Regions from separate parts of the Streptomyces sp. NPDC058198 genome, predicted to be linked through region 3. Evidence: riboswitches for the same ligand, from Rfam matches in the RefSeq annotation. Region 3 holds a riboswitch; each other region holds the start of a gene.
What was found. Region 3 has a riboswitch for cyclic di-AMP ahead of ACFVWW_RS04790 (peptidoglycan DD-metalloendopeptidase family protein). Riboswitches for the same ligand answer to the same signal wherever they lie in the genome.
Positions count from the first base shown of each region.

Region 1 (3,511 bases), on a different contig from region 3:
GATGTACGTGGATGATCCACGTTTCGCCGCCGCATATGAGAAGTACGGTGAAGGGACGGCTGTGCTCGTACGGGACGCCATGAAGGTGTACGCCGAGCGCCACCTGACCGACTGACCGACTGGCCATCCGCCCCGCTGGGGGCCCGGCCGACCGACCGGGCCCCGTAGCCCACTCGGCCGATGGCGAGTCGCCGCCGAGCGCGGCAGCGGCCAGCCTGGGTGGGGCGCGGTACCGTCCCGCAGCCGCAGGCGGACCGGCAGGAGACCACTGGTGGGGAAGCTGAGGAAGCTCCGAAAGGGCATCGGCGGCAGAGACCGGCGGGCCCAGGAAGGAGCTGGCTTCTGGGCCGACGAGAAGGCGGGCTTCTGGTCGGGCGCCGGTACCGGCCGTGCGGGCCATCGGCTGGGACGCCCCACCGGGCGTCGGCTGGTGCGCATTCTGCCCGCTGTGGTGATCCTGGCGGGGGTGGTCTTCGACCTCGTGACCCCCGCGCGCATCACCGCCGCTCCCCTCTTCGCGGCCGCCCCGCTGGTCGCCGCCCCGTTCTACCCCGCGATCGGCACGCTGCTGGTCGCCTTCGCCTCGCTGTGCGCCGAGCTGTTGCTGCACCTCTACACCGATTCGCCGGTGTTCGACCCCGCGGCGCTCACCGAGCTGCTGACCGTGGTGGTCGTCTCCGTCCTCGCCATGTACATCAATGGCGTCGTACGCCGCAGCGGACAGCGGCTCGCCTCCGCCCGCATCATCGCCGAGACCGCCCAGCGCGCCGTGCTGCCCAGACCCGCCGAACGGATCGGCGGTCTGCGGATCGCCGCGCGGTACGAGGCGGCGCAGGAGGGCGCGTTCATCGGCGGGGACCTGTTCGCCGTACAGGACACGCCGTACGGGGTCCGGCTGGTGGTCGGGGACGTACGGGGCAAGGGGCTGGAGGCGGTCGAGGCGGTGGCCGTGGTCATCGGGTCGTTCCGGGAGGCCGCCGAGCAGGAGAGCTCGCTGGAAGGGGTCGCACAGCGGCTGGAGCGGGCGCTGAGACGCGAGGGGACACGGCGGGACGGGCTCGATGTCTTCGAGGGGTTCACCACGGCTGTGCTCGCTGAGATCCCGCACGGCGAGAACGTGGTGCGGCTGCTCAACCGGGGCCACCCCGAGCCGCTGCTGATGTGCGAGAACGGCGCGGTACGGATGCTGGCGCCGACCGACCCCGCGCTGCCGCTCGGGATGAGCGACCTGGGCGCCTGGCCGGACCGCGCGGAAGAGGCCGCCTATCCCGACGGCGCGACCCTGCTCTTCTACACGGACGGACTCACCGAGGCGCGCGACAACCGGGGTGCCTTCTACGTCCCGCGCGACCGGCTCGACGGGCGGATCTTCCATGGGCCCGACGATCTGCTCCAGGCGCTGATCGATGACGTGCGCGTGCATACCGGCGGCACCGGGAGCCAGGACGACATGGCGCTGCTGGCGGTCAGCCGGCCCATCGAGGGGCAGCTGGACTGGCGCAGGGCCATGCCCGCCTTTCCCTGATGCCCCTGACGCGCGGGGAAGCCCCCGCGGCGTGCGAGGCCGAGCAGCGGGGGAGGCCGTGCGGCGGGAGAGATCGTGGGGCCTGACAGACCCCGCGGCGGGAGAGATCGCGTGGCGTGTGACGCGTGTAGAAGTGCGCTCCGGGCCATTGCCACCGTCTGTAATCGCGGGGTATCCCTCCGCATAACATTTGACACACCGTCAGGAATGAAACGTGTTCTGATGGAGGGTCAACTCGCCCGATTGCGACTCCATGTGTCCTGGTACGTCCGATGCGAAGTTGTTAATGATCACCCGGAACGGCTTGGAATAAGACCCGGGTCTCTATTAACGTTCGATAACGCAGCGCGGTCGTCCCAGCCGTCGCCAGAGATGGCACCGTGCGCACGCGCCGAATCCCGCAAGGGAACCGGGGAACCACCAATTGGGGTGAATCGGGTGCCCTCTGCTGCCCTGAGCAGCGAGAACACCCGTAGGAGACCTTCCTGCTCCGAACCCGTCAGCTAACCCGGTAGGCGAGAAGGAAGGAAAGGAGTGCGCCCCAGTGGCGTCCAACAAGCCTGCCCCCGCAGCCCCCTTCGAAACTCATACCTTCGGTAACGAGTCAGACGGGGCATGGGGGGAGTGGAATCCCACCGAGGAGTCCCTCCGGCCCGTACGCGGCAGACACCGCGTCGCCAAGCGCAGCGGAATCGCCCGCAACGGGCTCGCCCGTAGCTCCACGGTCCTCGGCGTCGGCGTCTTCGCCGCCGTCGGCGCGGGCGGCATGGCCACCGCGCAGGACAAGCCCGCGGTCTCCATATCCCTGCCCGACGCCATCGCGGACAATCTCCCGGACGCGAAATCGCTTCCCGGCGTGGGCTCCCTGGCGTCGGACGACGCCGAGCCCGACCTGCTGGCCACCGCACCGCTCACCACGGCCGGCCTCACGACCGCCGACGCCGAGCAGGGTGCCACCGACGCGGGCGAGGCCCTGCGCGCCCGTATCCTCCAGCAGGCCGAGCAGCAGCAGGCCGAGGCCGACGCCACGGAGAAGGCGGCCGCGGAGACAGCGGCCGCCGAGAAGGCCGCGGCGCAGGCGAAGAAGCAGCAGACCGAGGCCGAGAAGAAGATCGAGGCGGCGAAGAAGAAGGCCGAGGCGGAGGCCAAGGCCAAGGCGGAGGCGGAGCGCCTCGCCAAGCTGGCCGCCAGCTACTCCCTCCCCACCTCCTCGTACACGCTCACCTCCACCTACGGTGAGTCCGGCTCCATGTGGTCCTCCGGCTACCACACCGGTCTGGACTTCGCCGCTCCGACGGGTACGCCGGTCAAGGCCGTGCACAGCGGCACCGTGAAGTCGGCCGGCTGGTCGGGCTCGTACGGCTACCGCACGGTCCTGGAGCTGGCCGACGGTACGGAGATCTGGTACTGCCACCAGTCCTCGATGACCGTCAGCGCCGGGCAGAAGGTCACCACGGGCGAGGTCATCGGGCGGGTCGGCGCGACCGGCAATGTGACCGGTCCGCATCTGCACCTCGAGATCCACACGCCGGGCGGCTCGGGGGTCGACCCGATGAGCTGGCTGCGGGGCATGGGCCTCACTCCCTGACGTACGCACAGTCCCCGGCGGCTCCGGCGCTCACCCCCCGACGCCGGAGCCGCCGGCTCTTCCCCTGACGAAACACGGCGATAGCGCGGCGAAAACGCGGCGAAAGCCCGGGGGAACGGAATAGGGCGGCCCGTCGCCGGGGTTGAATCAACCCATGACTGATCTGCGCAAGCTGGGCTCCTCCGACCTTCACGTCTTCCCGCTCGCCCTCGGCGGCAATGTCTTCGGCTGGACCGCCGACGAGGCGCAGTCCTTCGCCGTGCTCGACGCGTACGCCGCCGCGGGCGGCAACTTCGTCGACACCGCCGACACCTACTCCTCGTGGGTGCCTGGCAACGAGGGCGGTGAGTCCGAGACGGTCCTCGGCAACTGGCTCGCTTCGCGCGGCAACCGCTCCG
Region 1 covers NZ_JBHVVP010000018.1:75,073-78,583, forward strand. The annotation lists gene ACFVWW_RS32825 (MerR family transcriptional regulator) at 1-115, shown strand, start outside; gene ACFVWW_RS32830 (PP2C family protein-serine/threonine phosphatase) at 302-1,525, shown strand; cyclic di-AMP (ydaO/yuaA leader) riboswitch at 1,905-2,058, shown strand; gene ACFVWW_RS32835 (M23 family metallopeptidase) at 2,070-3,113, shown strand; gene ACFVWW_RS32840 (aldo/keto reductase) at 3,268-3,511, shown strand, end outside.
Region 1: it holds a riboswitch for cyclic di-AMP, as region 3 does, so the genes downstream of both, ACFVWW_RS32835 (M23 family metallopeptidase) here and ACFVWW_RS04790 (peptidoglycan DD-metalloendopeptidase family protein) in region 3, are expected to answer to the same signal.

Region 2 (3,511 bases), on a different contig from region 3:
AGCCATGACCACTCCCGTCGTTCTCATCACCGGAGCCCTGACCGGCATCGGCCGCGCGACAGCCACCACGTTCGCGGCGGCCGGAGCGCATATCGTCGTCTCCGGACGGCACGAGGAAGCCGGCCTCGCCCTCGCCGAAGAACTGCGCAAGCTGGGCGGCGAGGCGGAGTTCATACGCGCCGATGTGCGCCATGACGACGACCTGAAGACACTCGTCGACGGAACCATCGAGCGCTTCGGCCGCCTCGACATCGCCGTCAACAACGCCGGGACCGAAGGCGAGTTCAGCGCGATCACCGACCTGACCCCGGAGACATACGCCGCGACCTTCGACACGAACGTACTCGGCACTCTGCTGAGCATGAAGCACGAGCTGCTGGCCATGCGGGCGCAGGGATCCGGCGCCATCGTCAACGTCAGCTCCGTCTTCGGCGAAAGGGGCTACCCCAACGGCGCGCTCTACGTCGCCAGCAAGCACGCGGTCATCGGCCTGACCCGGTCCGCCGCGCTGGAAGCCGCCGCCTTCGGCGTGCGCGTCAACGCCGTCGGCCCCGGCCCCGTACAGACCGAGATGCTCGACCGGTTCATAGGCCGCAGCGACGAGACGAAGAGTTCGTTCGTCGCCACCGTCCCTCTCGGCCGGGCGGGCGATCCGGACGAGATCGCCGAGGCCATCGCCTTCCTCAGCTCCGACCACGCCGGCTTCATGACCGGCCAGACCGTCTTCCTCGACGGCGGCTTGACCGCCGCCTGAGGACCGGACCGGCACCGGCGACCTACCGGCACAGCACATTCCCCTACCCGGGGCCGAGTAGGGGAATGTGCTGCGCCGGTAGGTCAGTAAGGACCGTTCACATTGTCGATCGAGCCGTACCGGTCGGCGGCGTAGTTGCACGCGGCGGTGATGTTGGCCACCGGGTCGTAACTGTCCATCGACGTACCGGGCACGTGATAGGCCTGGAACGTCGGGTCGATCACCTGCAGCAGCCCCTTGGACGGCGTTCCGGCCGCGGCGTTGGAGTCCCAGTTGTTGATGGCCAGCGGGTTGCCCGAAGACTCACGCATGATGTTCCGGTAGATGCCGTCGTAGCTGCCGGGAATGCCTTGCGCGGCCATGACGTCCAGCGACTCCTTTATCCAGCCGTCCAGATCGTTGGTGTACGCCGGTGCGACTGCCTCGGTCGCGACCTCCGCCGGCGCGACTGCCTCCGTCGCGACTGCCGGGACGGTGGCGCTACTCGCACCGACCGGTGCGCTCGCGGCGACCGCCGGCGCGGCGGACGTGGTCGCCGTCCGCGACTCCGCCTTCCCACCGAGCGTCAGCTTGAGGCCGGGACGAATCAGCGACGGGTTGTCGCCGATGGTCCGCCGGTTGTCCTGATACAGCTTCTGCCAGCCGCCGCTCACGGAATGGGCGCGGGCGATCTTGGACAGGGAGTCACCCGCGACGACGACGTAGGTCACGGAGGTGTCCTTCTGAGCGGCGACAGCAGTCGCCGGGTCCGCTTCCGCGGTGACACGGTGGGCCGACGGCGCGGCGCCGGCGGTTGTCGCCGCCACCAACGGGAGGGCGAGTGCCGCCCCACCCGTGCCCGCGGCGACGAGGCGTCGAGCGAGCGGGCTGGTTCTGGGACGACGGTGCTTTGCATGTGCGGGCATGACGCATTCCTCTCCGTCGCCTGCGAGGTGAGCTGTCGGGTTCGGGCTGGAGCTGCCCGGCCGCGGTGGAATGCGGCTTCACCCCAAGCCGGTCCGGATTTCGGATCGGCGACTTACCTGGTTCCCCCGCTCCTGCCGTACGTGAGTGGACTCGGTTTCCGGATGGCGGCAGGATTCGGCAGTCCATCCGGATTGACGCGAACGTAAGCGAGACCGCCCGGGCGAAACAAGTCCCGAATTCGCAACGCAATCCCCTTTTCGAATCCAGCCGGGAAAGATCCGGCTATTCATCCGATGCCGGGGAACTCAACTTTCCTTCCCTGACAGGGAAATGGAGAAGGAAGCGGGAAGCACGGCGCACCACAGAGGTGACACACATCACGGCCACAACAGAGCCACCACGCAGAACACCGACAAATCGCCCTTATAGGCCGCTCTTGACGAGGAGAAACTAGCCCAAACCGCCCGGCCGCCGCAGAAAGCCGCGGCACGGCGGACGAGGCCCTGCCGCGGCGGTCCACGCGCGGGATCACGCGCAGTACTGCTGCTCCTTGCCGATCGACCGGTACATGCAGTCGGCGTTCTCGATCAGCTGGAGCACCGCGTCGCGGTTCCGGCTGGTCTCACGCTCGATCACCTCGTCGGGCGGATAGAAGCCGCCGCCACCGGAGCTCGGGTACATCTCGAAGGTGTAGCTGAAGACCTTCTGGTTGCCCCACAGCCAGTCGTCGATCGAGCCGTCGGTGATGTACAGGTCACTGGACTGCTCGGGCGTGTACCCGTTGCTCGCGGCCATCTTCCTGCCGACGGCGGCGAAGGCGTCACGGTCGTCCTGGGTCAGGCCGGGCGCGGTGTCGGCGTTGGTCCAGCCGAACGGCCAGAGGACCAGCTCGCTGTACGTATGGAAGTCGATGGCCGCCTTGATCTGCTGCTTGCCGCCGACGACCCGCGAGCGGACGAAGTCGGCGACGACCTTCACCTCGGGGGCGGACTCGGCGGCCCGGCCGCGGTAGGTCTCGGAGCTCGCGGAGCCGGAGGAGCCGCCGCAGCAGCCCCATTTGAAGTTCCAGTTACGGTTGAGGTCGGTACCGACGTACGAGGAGCCGGAGTTGGGCTGACGGTTCTTGCGCCAGCTGCGGTACGCGCCGGAGGCGATGTCGTACTCTCCGCCGTCCGGGTTGAGGTCCGGCACGATCCATATCTCACGGTTGTTGACGGCGTTCGTGATACGCGAGTCGGAGCCGTATCCCGCGCCCATCTCACGCAGCAGATACAGCGCCATCTCCACCGTGAGATGTTCGCGCGCATGCTGGTGGTGGGTGAAAAGGACCTCGGGCTCGTTCTCGTCCGACGCGACGTTGTCGCTCACCTTGACGGCGATGATGTCCCGGCCCTCATAGGTCTTGCCGATGACACGTTTGGACATGAGATTCGGATACTGCTGAATGCGCTGGTCGATCTCCGCGTTCATCTCCGCGTAGGTGTGATAGCGGGAGTCGGCGGGCGGAAAGTCCATGGGGGCGACGGCCAGTCCGTCGGTCCGTGCGGGCGGCGCGGGCAGCACGGTGAGCCGGTAGCCGAGGGCGCGAAGGCGCGTGGACTGCTCGGCGTTGGCGCTGACGACGACCGAGTGATCGTCGGCCTCGTCGATCGATACGCCGGTCGCGACGAGGGCGGTGCGATCGGCGGCGGTGGCCGGGCCGTGGATCTCGTACTGCCGGATCACCTCCTCGGCAGTGGCGGCCGACGCGAGGGCGGTCGCGGCGGGCGTACTCGGGGAGGTCGCGGCGGCGGTGAGCGGCGCCGCGACCGCGAGAGCCAGTAACGCCGTGAGGGTGGCGGACCTTCTGCG
Region 2 covers NZ_JBHVVP010000016.1:97,202-100,712, reverse strand. The annotation lists gene ACFVWW_RS31725 (SDR family NAD(P)-dependent oxidoreductase) at 5-754, shown strand; gene ACFVWW_RS31720 (transglycosylase SLT domain-containing protein) at 838-1,659, opposite strand; cyclic di-AMP (ydaO/yuaA leader) riboswitch at 1,664-1,850, opposite strand; gene ACFVWW_RS31715 (M14 family metallopeptidase) at 2,189-3,511, opposite strand, start outside.
Region 2: it holds a riboswitch for cyclic di-AMP, as region 3 does, so the genes downstream of both, ACFVWW_RS31720 (transglycosylase SLT domain-containing protein) here and ACFVWW_RS04790 (peptidoglycan DD-metalloendopeptidase family protein) in region 3, are expected to answer to the same signal.

Region 3 (3,511 bases):
GCGGGCGCGCAGCCGCTCGCGGGTCTCGGGGGCGAGGCCGAGGCCCTCGGTGAGATAGCGGTCGGTGGTGCCCCAGGTCTTCCCGATGGTCTCGAAGGCCGCGGCGAGATATTCGGCGCGGGCGTCGAAGAGCGGGCTGAGCAGCTCCATCACCTCGGGGGACTTGCCGGCGGGAGAGTTGTCGCTGCGGCGTACGAGATAACGGCGGTGCGGGTCGTTCGACTTCAGATAGTCGGCCTCGATCGCCTCGGGCTCGACCCCGACCGCGAGCAGGGACACGGCGATGGAGAGACCGGCCCGGTCCTTGCCCGCCGCGCAGTGCATCAGCGCCGGGACGCTTTCCTCGGCGAGGGCGTGCAGCACCCGGCTGTGCTCGGCGACGCGGTCCGTGATGATCGCCCGGTACGAGTTGATCATCCGGTCCGCGGCCTTGCCGTCCGACAGGAGCGAGCGCAGCTGGTCGAGATCACCGTCCCGGACCATCTTCCAGAACTCGGCGCCGTCGGTCGGGTCGGTGAGCGGAATGTTCACATTTCGCACCCCGGCCAGCTCCACGTCCACGCCGTCGAGCTTGAGGTCGGCGGCATTGCGGAAGTCGAAGACCGTGTGCAGGCCGAGGGAGGAGAGGAAGGCGGCGTCGGCCGCGGTGGCGTTGGCGAGATGGCCGCTGCGGAAGAGCCGTCCGTACCGAACCCGTCGGCCGTCCGTGGTCGGCAGCCCGCCCACGTCACGGAAGTTGCGCACTCCGGACAGCTCGGGCTCGGTCGACGGGACCTGCGGCAGCTGCTGCGTCACGGCCTGCTCCTCCGTGTCTGCCGTCGGCGCTGCTCGCCGACGATGTCGACTCCTGACCCTACGACATCTGTTCGCACGGCAATCAGTTCGACCGCACGGGATGCAGATTGACATTATTCGGACATCACGCACAGGTTGATATCGCCCAAATCATCATCTGTCCGTATTGAGATATTTAGCCCAAGATGCCCCGGTCGAGGGGGAGATGGGCCTCGACCAGTGAGCAGGATCATATCCGTGACGTTGCGTGGCTGTACCAAGAAACGGAATTGCTGCCTCACATGGAATCCGAAGATCGGTAATCCACGCAGGGTGACCGGAATTCCCGGGTGATATCGAAGCGGGTGTCATCGGCGGAAATCAGAGGGCTTGTTCAGGCCGTCCCGACTCGCCTACGTTCACCCTCAATCCGAGCGGAACGCCAAATCCTGCCGCCGCTCGGAATTCGCACTCACCCATCCACGCGTGGCAGGAGCGGGGAACCCAGGTAGTACGCCGGCCCTTAGGCCAGGACCGGCTTGGGGTGAAGTCGCGCAGCACGCGCGGCCGGGCATCTCCAGCCCGAACCCGACAGCTTACCTCGCAGGCGCCGGAGAGGAATTCGTCATGCCCGGTAAGCATCGCCGTCCCAAGTCCAACCCGATTGCCCGCGGATTCATCGTTGCCGGCGCGGGCGGGGCCGCCCTCGCGCTTCCGCTCATGGGCGCCACCGGTGCGCACGCCGCCGAGAAGGCCGCGCCGCAGTCCGCCTCCGTCGCGCACACGGCCCAGAGCCTGTCCGCCTCCGCCAAGTCCCCGAGGCTCTACACCGTGGTCGCCGGCGACTATCTGTCCAAGATCGCCCGCGACCACAAGGTCCGCGGCGGCTGGCACAAGCTGTACAAGGACAACCGCAAGGCGATCGGCGCCGACCCGTCGCTGATCCACCCCGGCCTGCGGCTCACCCTCGGCGCCAAGGCCGGAGCCGCCCACTCCGCGACCCCGGCCACGACCTCCAGCAAGCCCACGAAGCCCGCGGAGCCGTCCGAGGAGCCCTCGGAGCCGTCCACCGTCACGGAGCCCACCGCCCCGGCCACCGAGACCCCCGTGCCGAGCAGCGATGCCGGCTTCACCCTGCCCATCGACGGCGGGCAGCCCAGCACGCCGTACCACGCCTCCGGCAGCAGCTGGTCCAGCGGCTACCACACCGGTGTGGACTTCTCGGCCTCCACCGGCACCGTGGTGAAGGCGGTCGGCGCGGGCACCGTCGTGACGGCCGGCTGGGGCGGCTCGTACGGCAACCAGGTCGTCATCCAGCACAGCGACGGCCACTACTCGCAGTACGGCCACATGTCCTCCCTCTCCGTCTCCGCCGGCCAGACCGTCAGCGAGGGCCAGCAGATCGGGCTCTCCGGCGCCACCGGCAATGTCACAGGACCGCACCTGCACTTCGAGATCAGGACCGGCCCGGAGTACGGCTCGGACATCGACCCGCTGGAATTCCTCCGTCAGCACGGCGTCTCCATCTGATCGGTGAAGCCCTGATATGGCATCACCTCCGCCCGGCACCCGGAGTGCCGGGCGGAGATCATTTCGCGTATTCCCGCTTGGGTGAATCTTGACCGATGGCATATCTCACCCACCGTCAACTCCTTCTTACGGTCGCGTAGGTCACATCCACGGGTGAAAGATGTGCTGCTGTGGCAGACGATTCGAGATCAAGAAGAAGAGGCGTATTCGGGTCGTACACGGCGATCGGTGACAGCTTCACGGAAGGCGTGGGAGATCCGGGGCCCGACGGGCTGTATGTCGGCTGGGCGGACCGCCTCGCGGTTCTGCTCGCGGACCAGCTTCCGGTCTCCGGCGAGACGGCGGACGCCGTGCACGGTGATTTCCGGTACGCCAATCTCGCCGTACGCGGCCGGCTGCTGGACCAGATCGTCGACGAGCAGATACCGCGCGCGAAGGAACTCGGCCCGGACCTGGTGACCTTCTGCGCCGGAGGCAACGACATCATCCGGCCCGGCACCGACCCCGACGATGTCGCCGAGCGCTTCGAACGCGCCGTCGCCGACCTCACCGGCGCCGTGGGCACCGTCATGGTGACCACCGGCTTCGACACCCGGGGCGTCCCCGTGCTGCGCCATCTGCGCGGCAAGATCGCCACGTACACCGCTCATGTACGGTCCATCGCCGACCGCTACGACTGTCCCGTGCTCGACCTCTGGTCCCTCAAGTCCGTCCAGGACAGGCGGGCCTGGGACGGGGACCGGCTGCATCTGTCACCCGAGGGACACACCCGTGTCGCCCTGCGCGCCGCACAGGTGCTCGGCCTCGACGTGCCCGCAGACCCGGACCAGGTGTGGCCGCCGCAGCAGCCGCGCGGCACGTTCGAGGTGCGGCGCGACAACATCCACTGGGCACGGGAGTATCTGGTGCCCTGGATCGGGCGCCGGCTGCGCGGCGTCTCCTCCGGGGACCATGTCGCGGCCAAACGGCCCGATCTGCTGCCGCTGAAGCACTGACGGCGGGGGTGTGCCGGGCGCCGCGCTACGCCCCCGCCGGGATCCGCTCCAGTACCCCGCCCGCGAAGACGTCGTACAACGGCAGCGTCTCCAGATGCACATAGCCGATATGACAGTCGCACACAGCCAGCGGGCAGGCCCGAGGGCCGAGCGCCCGCCGGTACGACCCGTCGTAGAGATTGCCCAGCTCGGCGCGGACGAAATGGCAGCGC
Region 3 covers NZ_JBHVVP010000001.1:1,056,708-1,060,218, reverse strand. The annotation lists gene ACFVWW_RS04795 (tyrosine-protein phosphatase) at 1-795, opposite strand, end outside; cyclic di-AMP (ydaO/yuaA leader) riboswitch at 1,238-1,397, shown strand; gene ACFVWW_RS04790 (peptidoglycan DD-metalloendopeptidase family protein) at 1,402-2,304, shown strand; gene ACFVWW_RS04785 (SGNH/GDSL hydrolase family protein) at 2,475-3,299, shown strand; gene ACFVWW_RS04780 (STM4011 family radical SAM protein) at 3,325-3,511, opposite strand, start outside.

Region 4 (3,511 bases), 790 kb from region 3:
TTTACATCATGTTGCGAAGCCCTCATCTTTTCCCGGCCGCGCTCGGGGCGCCGCAGCCGGTGCACCCCCGCGGTCCGCTCCGCGTGCAGCGCCGTCAGCGCCCGGGCGCGCTCCGCGTCGCCGCGCGCCACCGCGTCCACGATCGCGCCGTGCTCCGCCCAGGACTCCACGGGATGGGCGGGCTGCTCGACGGTGTACATCCAGGCGATCTTGTGTCTCAGCTGGGTGAGCGGAGCGGTGAGCGCGGGGCTCCCCGAGGCCTGGGCGAGGGTCTCGTGGAACCAGGCGCCGAGCGAGCGCAGATCCTCGCCCTGGCCCCGGCGGGCCCGCTCCTGGCCCAGCCTGACCAGGCCGCGGAGCACCTTGAGATGGGCTTCCGTACGACGCTGGGCGGCGCGCGCCGCACCCAGCGGTTCCAGCAGCAGCCGCACATCGAGGAGATCCGCCGCCTCCTGGTCCGAGGGCTCGGCCACACACGCGCCGACATGGCGGCGGGTCGTCACGAAGCCCTCCGACTCCAGGGTGCGCAGGGCTTCGCGCACCGGGACGCGGGAGACCCCGTAGCGCCGCGCGAGCTGTTCCTCGGTGAGCCGGCCGCCCCGCTCGAATACGCCGGAGATGATGTCGTCACGGATCGCTGTGCATACCGAGTGCGCGGGAATGCGCATGTTCAAACCTCCGCTTTAATCCGCGCGAAACGCTGCCGATCGACACCTGTTCCGTGACTCTATTGCAATGCACGCGAATTTCCGATGGGTGCCCGGAATCGTTGGATATCTCTTGGCCGCGGCAGCCGGGCGGACGCGGAAGGCCCCGGCGGGGAGCCGGGGCCTTCGGGCGGACGGAGCGGGACCGGAGCGGTCCGGACGGTCAGAGGCTCACGCCGTGCGCGCGCAGATACGCGACGGGGTCGATGTCGGAGCCGTAGTCCGGGCTCGTCCGGGCCTCGAAGTGGAGGTGCGGTCCGGTGACGTTGCCGGTCGCGCCGGACCGGCCGATCCGCTGCCCGGGGGTGACGGACTGGCCGACCGAGACGCCGACCGAGGCGAGATGGCCGTACTGCGTGTACGTGCCGTCGTTCATCCGGAGGACGATGTTGTTGCCGTACGAGCCGCCCCAGCCGGCCTCGACGACGGTGCCCGTGCCCACGGCCACGACCGAACTGCCGGTCGCGGCGCGGAAGTCGATGCCCGAGTGGCTGCCGGAGGACCACAGGGAGCCGCCGGACTGGTAGCCGGTGGTGACGTACGAGCCGGCGAGGGGGAGCCGGAAGGAGTTGAGGCGCTTGCGCTCGGCGGCGCGGGCGGCGCGCTCCTCCGCCTCGCGGATCTCCTTGGCCCTGGCTTCCGCCTTGGCCTTCGCCGCGGCCCTGGCGTCGGCTTCCGCCCTGGCCAGGGCGGCGGCCCGGTGCTGCGCCTCGGCCTGGGCCTCGATCACTCCGGCGAGGGAGTCGTCGATGACGATGGCCCGGTCCTGGCCGCCCTGGCGGCCTGACGGGACGTCCGTACCGGCGGCGTGCGCCGGGGCGGCCAGAGTGCCGATGACGCCGGTGGCGGTGAGGGTCGCGAACCCTGCGATACGCGCGCCCCTGCGGGTCGTTCGGCTCCGGGCACGATGCTTCCCGGTGGCACGGGTGAACGCCATGAAGTGGCTGGTCCTTTCCTTCCTTCTCGCCTACCGGGTTAGCTGACGGGTTCGGAGCAGGAAGGTCTCCTACGGACTCCTCCGCACGGGTGAGCGCGAAGGTGTCCGATTCACCCCAGGGACTGCGTGTGGGTCCCCGGCTCCCCAGGCTCGCGCCTGACGGGGACTCGGCGATGGCTGCCCGATGCCGCGAATACGGCGTAACTGGCGAACAGCCGGACCGACGCTAAGCGGGCCGTCTTTCAATCACCAAACAGACAGGCCCCTTTGTAGCGCACACCACAGGGCAGATAGGCAATCTCTCCAATAAAAGGGACATAAGAGAGCCCCGGCGACGGCGTCGCCGGGGCTCCTCTCACGGCGGGATCAGCCGGTGACCACCGTCACGTCACCGATGCCCAGAGCCGCGACCGGCTCCTTGATCTGCGCGGCGTCCCCGACAAGAACCGTGACGAGCCGGTCCACCGGGAAGGCGTTGACCGCGGCCGCCGTCGCCTCGACGGTGCCGGTCTCGGCCAGCCGCGCGTACAACTGCGCCTGGAAGTCGTCCGGGAGGAACTGCTCGACCTGGTCGGCCAGCGTGCCCGCGACGGACGCCGCCGTCTCGTACTTCAGCGGTGCGACGCCCACCAGATTCTGGACGGCCACGTCGCGCTCGGCGTCGGTGAGGCCCTCCGCCGCGAGGGTGCGCAGCACCTTCCAGAGGTCCTCCAGCGCCGGGCCCGTGGACGCGGTGTCCACGGAGCCGCTGATGGCGAGCATCGCGGCGCCCGTCGCCCCGCCCGGGGCGGACGGCGCCGAGGAGCGCAGCACCTGGCCGAAGGACCGCACGCCGTAGGTGTAGCCCTTCTCCTCGCGCAGCACCCGGTCGAGCCGGGAGGTGAGGGTGCCGCCCAGGCAGTACGTGCCCAGCACCTGGGCCGGCCAGACCCGGTCGTGCCGGTCGGCGCCGATACGGCCGATCAGCAGCTGGGTCTGTACCGCGCCCGGCCGGTCCACGATCACCACACGGCCCGTGTCGTCGGCGGTGATGGGCGGCACCGGACGGGGAGCGGCGGTGTTGCCGGCCCAGTCGCCGAGGGTGTCGGCGAGCACCGCGTCCAGATCGACCCCGGTGAGGTCACCGACGACCACCGCGGTGGCCGTGGCGGGGCGTACGTGCGCCTCGTAGAAGGAACGCACGCCCGCGGCGTCGATCCGCTCCACCGTCTCCTCGGTGCCCTGGCGCGGCCGGGACATGCGCGAGGAGGCGGGGAACAGCTCCTTGGAGAGCTGCTTGGCGGCGCGGCGGCCCGGGTTGGCGGTCTCGTGCGGGATCTCGTCGAGCCGGTTGCGTACCAGCCGCTCGACCTCGCTGTCCGCGAAGGCGGGGGCGCGCAGCGCCTCGGCGAGCAGCCCGAGCGCCTTGGGCAGCCGGGAGACGGGGACCTCCAGGGAGATCCGTACGCCCGGGTGGTCGGCGTGCGCGTCGAGCGTGGCGCCGCAGCGCTCCAGCTCGGCCGCGAACTCCTCGGCGCTGCGCTTGTCGGTGCCTTCGGAGAAGGCGCGCGCCATGATCGTGGCGATACCGTCGAGCCCCTCGGGCTCGGCGTCCAGCGGGGCGTCGAGATTGATCTCGACGGCCACCACCTGCTGGCCGGGGCGGTGGCAGCGCAGCACCGTCAGGCCGTTGGGCAGCGCCCCGCGCTCGGGGGCCGGGAAGGCCCAGGGCCTGGCCTCGCCGGCGGTCGGCTGCGGGTGGAAGTCCATGGTCACGGCAGCGTCGGTCACTGGTCCGCCCCCTCGTGCTCGTCGGTCTCGTCGGCGGCCGTGTCCTCGGCGGTCACCGGTTCGTACACCAGCACCGCCCTGTTGTCCGGGCGCAGCC
Region 4 covers NZ_JBHVVP010000001.1:1,842,853-1,846,363, forward strand. The annotation lists gene ACFVWW_RS08110 (GntR family transcriptional regulator) at 1-668, opposite strand, end outside; gene ACFVWW_RS08115 (M23 family metallopeptidase) at 871-1,644, opposite strand; cyclic di-AMP (ydaO/yuaA leader) riboswitch at 1,657-1,827, opposite strand; gene ACFVWW_RS08120 (M16 family metallopeptidase) at 2,011-3,393, opposite strand; gene ACFVWW_RS08125 (M16 family metallopeptidase) at 3,411-3,511, opposite strand, start outside.
Region 4: it holds a riboswitch for cyclic di-AMP, as region 3 does, so the genes downstream of both, ACFVWW_RS08115 (M23 family metallopeptidase) here and ACFVWW_RS04790 (peptidoglycan DD-metalloendopeptidase family protein) in region 3, are expected to answer to the same signal.